Regions from separate parts of the Prevotella sp. FD3004 genome, predicted to be linked through region 1. Evidence: riboswitches for the same ligand, from Rfam matches in the RefSeq annotation. Region 1 holds a riboswitch; the other holds the start of a gene.
What was found. A riboswitch is a leader RNA that binds a small molecule or an ion and turns the genes downstream of it on or off. The one in region 1 is predicted to bind thiamine pyrophosphate.
Positions count from the first base shown of each region.

Region 2: another riboswitch for thiamine pyrophosphate. It lies ahead of T325_RS03515 (TonB-dependent receptor); the one in region 1 lies ahead of thiS (sulfur carrier protein ThiS).

Region 1 is NZ_JQKR01000011.1:115,405-119,792, reverse strand. Features, by position in the region: gene thiC (phosphomethylpyrimidine synthase ThiC) at 1-77, opposite strand, end outside; gene T325_RS02875 (thiazole synthase) at 88-861, opposite strand; gene T325_RS02870 (thiamine phosphate synthase) at 854-1,474, opposite strand; gene thiS (sulfur carrier protein ThiS) at 1,480-1,677, opposite strand; TPP riboswitch at 1,664-1,766, opposite strand; gene T325_RS02860 (glycoside hydrolase family 3 C-terminal domain-containing protein) at 1,949-4,222, opposite strand; gene T325_RS02855 (glycoside hydrolase family 5 protein) at 4,251-4,388, opposite strand, start outside.
Region 2 is NZ_JQKR01000012.1:2,469-6,856, reverse strand. Features, by position in the region: gene T325_RS03525 (nucleoside kinase) at 1-148, opposite strand, end outside; gene T325_RS03520 (Na/Pi cotransporter family protein) at 273-2,003, shown strand; TPP riboswitch at 2,053-2,147, shown strand; gene T325_RS03515 (TonB-dependent receptor) at 2,194-4,388, shown strand, end outside.

The sequences.
Region 1 (4,388 bases):
ACCTTTACATCAGGGTACAACTGGCCCTGCATATAGAATTTCTCACGCTGTGCGTAAGCTTTGTGATCATTTATCATATTTTGAACTTTAAACATTAAGAAATGCGGTTAATGGGCTGGAGGCTTCGGCGCAATCGGCAATGGCTCCTAAGCCTGCCTCGTAGGCCTGGCGACCGGCAATCACAGCCTGACGGAAGGCATCGGCCATTTTTACGGGATTGCCTGCTACGGCAATGGCAGTATTCACCAGCACGCAGTCGGCACCCATCTCCATCGCCTCGGCAGCATGACTGGGGGCACCGATACCAGCATCAACCACTACAGGCACAGTAGCCTGGTCGATGATAATCTGCAAAAAGTCCTTCATTCTCAAGCCCTTGTTGGTACCGATGGGGGCTGCTAATGGCATCACTGTAGCTGCACCAGCCTCTTCCAGATGCTTACACAGCGTGGGGTCGGCCTGGCAGTATGGCAGCACCACAAAGCCCAGTTTTACCAACTGCTCGGTGGCTTTCAGTGTCTCAACCGAGTCGGGCAACAAGTAGCGTGGGTCGGGGTGTATCTCCAACTTCAACCAGTTGGTGCCAAAGGCCTCGCGGGCCATCCGGGCAGCAAACACCGCCTCTTCAGCATTACGCACACCCGATGTATTGGGCAGCAGCTGTATGTTGGGGTTCTGGGTGATGTGTGTCAGCAAATCGTCGTTCTTGTCGTCGAGTTCCACACGTTTCATGGCAACGGTAACCATCTCCGATCCCGAAGCCTCGATAGCCTGGGCCATCAGCGCATTGTTGTTAAACTTGCCTGTGCCCAGAAACAAACGAGAGTTAAACTCCCGTCCTGCAATTACTAATTTACTCATGATTAACTATGTTTGTTAAGTGTTTCATTTCGTCAATGGGGTTTGCGGCTCGCAGCACCGTACCACTCAGGGCTATGCCGGTGATGCCGGTAGCCAGTATGGCGGGGATATCCTCCTTGGTAATACCACCGATAGCCACAATGGGTATATCGATATGTGCCGCACGCATCTCGATAATAATCCTGCGGTAGCCATCCAGCCCTAATACAGGCGACAGCTTCTGCTTGGTGGTGGTAAATCGGTAGGGCCCACAACCGATATAATCGGCCCCCGACTCATAGTGGCTCTTCACATCCTCGAACGTGTTGGCTGTTCCACCTATGATATAATCGGGACCTAATAAGCGTCGCGCTTCGGCAATGGGCATATCGTTCTTGCCCAGGTGCACCCCATCGGCCTGCAACTCTTTTACTAATGCCACGCGATCGTCGATAACAAATGTAGCGCCAAACTTCTGGCATAGCTGCTGGGCTTCTATCGCAATGGGGCGCACCTCGTCGTCGGTAGCATCCTTCATGCGTAGCTGTATCCATCGGCACCCACCCTGCAAGGCAAGGGTGATGCTGTCCAAGTAGCTATACTTTTCGGTGTAGTGAGAAATAAACTGTAACATAGTCCTTACCCCCCGCATGCAGCTTTGATAATAGTGATACTGGCGCCCTCTTGTAGGATGGTGGCATCCCAAGATGTGCGTGGTTTCAACTCATTATCGATGGCTATTGCCACACCTTTGGCGGGCAACTGCAATTGGGCGGCAAGCTCGGATACAGTTTTGGCTTGCGTCTCGTGTTCTTTGTTGTTAATCGTTACTTTCATATTGCATTCCTCCGACGGCATTACCCGCTTCAGGTTCTATGGGTATTTTCTCAGCGTTGGCACTTGCCTCAGCACCCCGAATATTTAATTTTGCGCTGCAAAAGTAAGCATATTTTTCCTTTCAAACAAATAATCAGCCTACTTTTTGTTTACGAACACAAAAAAAAGGCACATGCATCTCGCACACGCCTTTCTCATTAGGTTACTTAAAAACTTTTCTTCTTACTACTTATTATCAACTATATAACCAATTTATCATACTAACTTATCATTACATTTTCAACTCAAAAGTACAACGGGCAGGAAGACAGTCGGACGACGTACCGACAAGGGCTTCGAACAGACCTGGCTCGGCCGTCCACCTAGAGTTGCTCTCGTCGTAGAAACTCAATGCACGCTTGTCGATGGTAAGACTTACCTGCTGTGTCTCGCCTGGCTGAAGGAACACCTTCTGGAAGGCCTTGAGTTCCTTAATAGGGCGATCGACACTGGCTTGTCTATCGTTGATATATAACTGCAGAGTCTCTGCACCAGCCCGACGGCCCGTATTGGTGACAGGAATGGTGAAGGTAATCTCGTCGTCAGCAGCTATCTGCAGCTTGTTAGCAGTGAGTTTTCCCAACATAAATGTAGTGTAACTCAAACCATGTCCAAAAGGAAAGAGAGGTTTCACTTTCTGCTTGTCAGTCCAGCGATAACCGACATAGATATCTTCCTTATATGTCTCATCTATAATCTGATGACCCTCGCGCCACGTGCCAGGAAACGCATTGAGCGCATGAGCGCCACACTGCTCCAGACTGTCATACCAAGTAAAGGGTAACTTACCAGAGGGATTCACATCACCTGCAAGCACACTAGCGATGGCCTCACCAGCCTCGGAGCCGATAAACCAGCCCTGAACGACAGCGGGCACCTTAGACAGCCAAGGCATGGCGACACCATTACCACTGATATTAACATAAACAAGACGCTTATTGGCGGCAGCCAGAGCCTCAATAAGACGATCCTGAGCATAAGGCAGACCATATTGTTGACGGTCGTGCCCTTCACAGTCCTGATAATTGCTCTTATTAAGACCACCGAAGATAATCACGACATCAGCCTGACGGGCTTTGTCAACCGCTTCAGCAATAAGCTCATCGGCAGGACGTGTCTCGTAGAGTGAACGACCGACGGTCACACCATTATAACTCTGAATGGTATCACCTACATAGCCACGGGCAAAGTCTATCTGACTACTTTTGAAACGCTCACGGATACCATCAAGTGGCAAAATCTCACGCTGTACCTTCAGCGAAGAGGAGCCTCCACCTACAGTCATCATCTTGATGGCGTTTTCGCCCACCACAAGAATACGCTCAGGTCTCTGGAGTGGTAACAGAGGTTGTCTGGTCTTACCATTTTTAACAGGATCGTTTTTCAACAGTACTACACCCTCCTGGGCTATCTTCAGAGCAGCATTATAATGGCTCTCAGAACAGAGGAAGCCATATGGCTTGTGGCGGTTCATCGTGGTGCGATAGAACAGACGAAGGACACGACGTACTTTCTCGTCGAGTTCTTTCATATTGTATTTACCTTCCTGTATAAGTTTCTTATAGGGCAGAGCAAGGTAATAACTATCATAGGCATTGGTAGCCCCCATGGTCAGACCATCGGTCCACGAACCGAACTCGAGGTCGAGTCCATTGGTGACTGCCTCGTCGGTATCATGACATCCACCCCAATCACTGACTACCACACCATCGTAACGCCAATCCTGTTTCAGAATCTTATTCAGCAGAATGCTATTATGACAGTTGTGTTGGTTTTTATAAAGGTTGTAGGCGCCCATAATACCCCATGTGCCAGCCTCGGTAACGGCTGCTTTGAAGGCAGGCAGATAAATCTCGTGGAGAGCACGCTCACTGACGATAACATTAACCTGATGACGGTACTCTTCGTCGTTGTTTAGTGCATAATGCTTGACGCATGCAGCCACCCCCTTCGATTGGAGACCCTGAATATAAGGTACCACCATACGAGAGGCCAGCCATGGATCTTCACCCATATACTCGAAGTTACGACCACCCAGCGGGGTGCGGTAGATGTTCACGCCAGGACCCAGGATCATGGCTTTGCCACGATAGAGAGCCTCTTCACCTAGGCTCTCCCCATAGAGACGAGCCATCAACGGATTCCAAGTGGCAGCCAGACATGTAAGCGCAGGAAAGGCTACGCACGAGTCATTGGTCTGGCCTGCCTGTTCCCACTCATCCCAAAGCACATCGGGACGAACACCATGAGGACCGTCATCGGTCCAAAGGTCAGGAAATCCAAGACGTTTCACGCCAGGGCTGGAGAACTTTGACTGCGCATGGATTACAGCAATTTTCTCGTCAAGCGTCATACGAGTTAGAGCATCGTCAATACGTTGCTCAACAGGTTTCGTATCGTCAAGATACACGGGTATACTCTGTGAATTTGCGAAAGGTAAAAAGGTAAAAAGGTAAAAAGGCAAGATCTTTACCCATCCTATTTCCTTAAACACGGATTTCGACATGAAATTTATCCTCATTTCTTTTGCTTTTTTACTTATTTTCTTTTTCCTTCATGCCCATGCTCTGGATGTATTCCGTTTGCGACTTGCAGTTCTCCAAACGGCAATTCTCGGCAAACTGCTTCAGCAACTGACGGAATCGGGCTTGGTTGGGACGCGCCTCGCGCCA
Region 2 (4,388 bases), on a different contig from region 1:
CTTCCACCTTATTATTTACGCACGCAGAAATAGGACCGTGCTTCAACTGGATTCCTGAAAGTTGATAAACATCTTCGAGGGTGGCACCCATAGGTGCTTCGATTGTTTTTTCGTTGTTACGGATGAGGATCTTTATAGTCTGTTCCATGATGTTTTCTATTGCTTTAAGTTGTTTTTGTGGCAAAGATATAAAATAATTATGAATTATGAATAATGAATTAAGAACTTTTTTGTATCTTTGCATCCGAATTATCGAATCAAAAGAAATTCTTATGCTCGTATTATTCAAACTACTAGGCTCACTCGCATTGTTGATGTTCGGTATGAAATCGATGAGTGAAGCTCTGCAGAAAATGGCAGGTCCGCAACTGCGTCATGTTTTGGGCGCAATGACTACCAATCGTTTCACGGGAATGTTGACTGGTATGCTAGTGACTGCATCGGTACAGTCTTCAACAGCTACCACGGTGATGACGGTTTCGTTTGTAAATGCTGGATTGCTTACACTGGCACAGGCCATATCTGTAATCATGGGCGCAAATATCGGAACGACGCTGACGGCGTGGATTATGTCGGCAGGTATGTCGTTCGATATCACAAGTGCTGTATATCCGGCTTTTTTTATAGGAATCATTCTGATTTATCTGAAAAAGTACCGCTATATCGGTGATTTCCTGTTCGGCTTGTCGTTTCTGCTTTTAGGACTGGGTACACTCCGAATGACGGGAGCAGAGATGCATTTGGGCGAGAACCAGGCAGTACTCGATTTCTTTGCCTCGTTTGATCCGGACTCTTTCCTCACCACACTGATATTCCTCTTCCTTGGAGGGGTGCTGACTTTCTGCGTGCAGTCGTCGGCAGCTGTAATGGCCATTACCATGATTCTTTGTTCGAGTGGTGCGTTGCCTATCTATCAGGGTATTGCGCTTGTGATGGGTGAGAATATCGGAACTACCGTTACTTCAAACCTTGCCGCTCTCTCTGCCAATACGCAGGCTCGTAGAGCTGCTTTGGCTCACATGTTCTTCAATGTGTTCGGTGTTGTATGGATTCTGTTTGTCTTCCGTCCGTTTGTTGATGCCGTTTGCGGTCTTGTGGGCTATGACGTGACAATGGTAAAGGGAATGGCTGAAACGAAGTTGTTCCTGGCTAATGCTGCTAAACTGAGTTTTGTGTTGGCTGCCTTCCATACTTGCTTTAACGTGGTAAATACTTTTATTCTTATTTGGTTTATTCCGCAAATCGAACGTTTCGTATGTTGGGTTATCAAACCCAAGAAGATCGATGAGGAAGAAGATTTCCGTCTGCACTTCATTACAGCAGGTTTCATGAAGACCCCAGAACTTTCCGTGCTTGAGGCTCAGAAGGAGATTCAGGCCTTCTCGGAACGTATGCAGCGTATGTTTAATATGGTGCGTGAATTGCTAACCCTTTCTAGTAGTGCAACGAACAAGAAAGATAATAAAGCAGGTGATTTCAATAGGCTTTATACGCGCATTGAGAAGTATGAAGGAATCAGTGATAATATGGAATTGGAGATTGCAAAATATCTCGATTCCGTCAGTGATGCACATCTCTCTGATGATACAAAAGGTAAGATTCGTGCCATGCTCCGTGAGATTTCTGAGTTGGAATCGATAGGTGATGCCTGTTATAATATGGCGCGTACCATCTCTCGTAAATATAATGGAAAAGAAGACCACTTCATTGAGAAGCAGTATGAACATATTCATCAAATGATGGAGTTGACCGATCAGTCACTCTCGCAGATGAACCGCTTGATGCTAGGACGCAAGGAGTCGTTTGATGTGAACCGCTCATTCAATATAGAGCATGAGATTAATAACTACCGTAATCAGCTGAAGACGCAGAATATTACTGATGTCAATAATCATGAGTATACTTATGCTGTTGGTACCATCTATATGGACTTGATTAATGAATGCGAGAAACTGGCCGACTATGTGGTCAACGTAGTTGAGGCTCGCATGGGTCTTAGATAAAAAAATGGGGAAACGCTTTGTTTCCTCATTTTTTTTGCTTAATTTTGCCGCCGATTTCAAGGGGTGCCTGCGGGTGCAGGCTGAGATGATACCCTCTAACCTGATCCGGATTATACCGGCGTAGGGATGGAATAAAGGATTAGTCAACACATTTCCCCGTTACATCATTTTTTTAGTATTCAAAAGAGGTATGAAAAGATTGGCTTTTAGTGTGACTGCGCTGATGTGCGTAATAGGTGTCAATGCACAGAATCGTTCAGCGCTCTATGATTCTACTCAGGTAGAGCAGTTGCAGGAGGTCGTCGTCAAGGGTGTTAGAGCCCAGAAGAACGCACCTTTTGCCGTGGTAAACATTAAGAAACAGCAGCTTAATGAGTTTTCAAAGTCAGGAAAGGAGTTGCCTATGCTTTTCTCACAAACGCCAGGCGTTGTTGCATGGAGTGAGAACGGACTTGGTACAGGAACGACCTATATGCGCATTCGTGGCGCAGGTGATTCCCGTATCAATGTGACACTCGATGGTGTCCCCCTCAATTCGCCTGAGGATCAGTGCGTTTTCTGGGCAAATATGAACTCTTATGGTTCACTGCTCGGTAGTGTGCAGATACAGCGTGGTGTGGGAACATCAACCAATGGAGATGGTGCCTTTGGCGGCACTGTAGCCCTTGCATCGGCAACCCCATTGCAAGAACCAAGCCTTGAGGTTTCTGCTAGCTATGGATCTTTCAACACATATAATCTGGGTGGTAAGTTCTCAACAGGAATGTTATGGAATCACTTGATATTTGACGGTGCTTATCATGAAACGCATACCGATGGATTCATCCATGGCACAAGTGGCCGCTCAGGTTCTTATTATGGTGGCTTGACATGGTTAGGCAATAACTTTCAGATACGTTATAAGAACATCGGCAACTTCGAGCGTACGGGTCAGGCTTGGAATGGAATTACCGCAGGTAATGACGATTACTCGTTAATGGATGGCTGCTATGATGATGGAACATGGAGTTATAACTCAAAGACAGGCATCAAGGATTATCAGGATATGTGGAATGTGGGACTTGGAAAGTATAACTCACTTTATGAGAAACTTGTCACGGGAGAGGATGGCCTCTTTGTAAAGGATGCTAATGGTAATTATCAGGTGGAGCGTTACAAGATGGCAGATGGTACCTGTTGGGACAAAACCACAGATAACTTCTGGCAAAACCATAATATTCTTTCTGCAGCATGGACTATTAGTGACCATTGGAGCTCTACGGCCTCGTTACACTATACTCATGGCTATGGCTATTATAAGGAGTTCCGTCCGCAGAACAAAATCAAGAAACTGGGATTGCCTAACGCAGATTTCAATGATGAGGACATAACGAAAGTGAAGCGCACCGATTGGATTCGCAAGAAGGGACTCAAACAGGATACTTATGGTCTGGTGTGGAATATGAACTATAAGGATGAAGAGTGGGATGTTATCGGAGGTGTCTCGCTCCAGAATTTCGACGGCAATCACTTCGGCTATGTTACCTATCTCTCAGATGAGACCCTTAGGAGTCGTCTGCTCAATAATGGTGATTATCAGTATTATGATTCTGATGCCCATAAATTCGATGGGAATGTATTTCTGAAAGCCGCCTACCATATCACAGAACAGTGGGATGTCTTTGCTGATATGCAGTATCGGCACGTAAGTTATAAGACTGATGGCTGTAATGATAAGTTTGCCTACAACGAGAAAACGTATCTCTATGAGAAACATATTCTCGATATCGACAAGAAATACGATTTCTTCAACCCGAAGGCTGGTTTCTCGTGGCAGTTAGACGGGCATCGTGTTTATGGTTCTGTGGCACTGAGTCATCGTGAACCTGAGCGCAACAATTTTACCGATAATTACATCTATCCCGCACCTAAGGCAGAGCAGTTGCTTGATTATGAACTTGGTTATACTTATAATGGTGACATTTGGCGTGTTGGCGTGAATGGCTATTATATGGATTATACCGATCAGTTTGTGCAGACTGGACAAACTACTGACATCGGTGAAAAATTAACAACGAACATCAAAGACTCATATCGTATGGGTGTTGAACTGCAGGCTGGTATCGATCCTACGTCGTGGCTCACCATCGAGGGTAACGCTGCTCTGAGCAAGAATAAGATTAAGGACTTCGACGAGTTTGTTGAGGACTGGGATGACTGGGACTATAAAGATGATGTGGCTGGTCGGCGGGCAGCTATGGAAAAGTATCATATTGACGGTAATGGTGATGGATTTAGACAGTTCCATTATGACAATTCTACACTGGCTTTCTCGCCCTCGATGATTCTCAATGGATTTGTTAGGTTGCATTATAACGGATGGCAGGCAGTATGGCATACGAACTT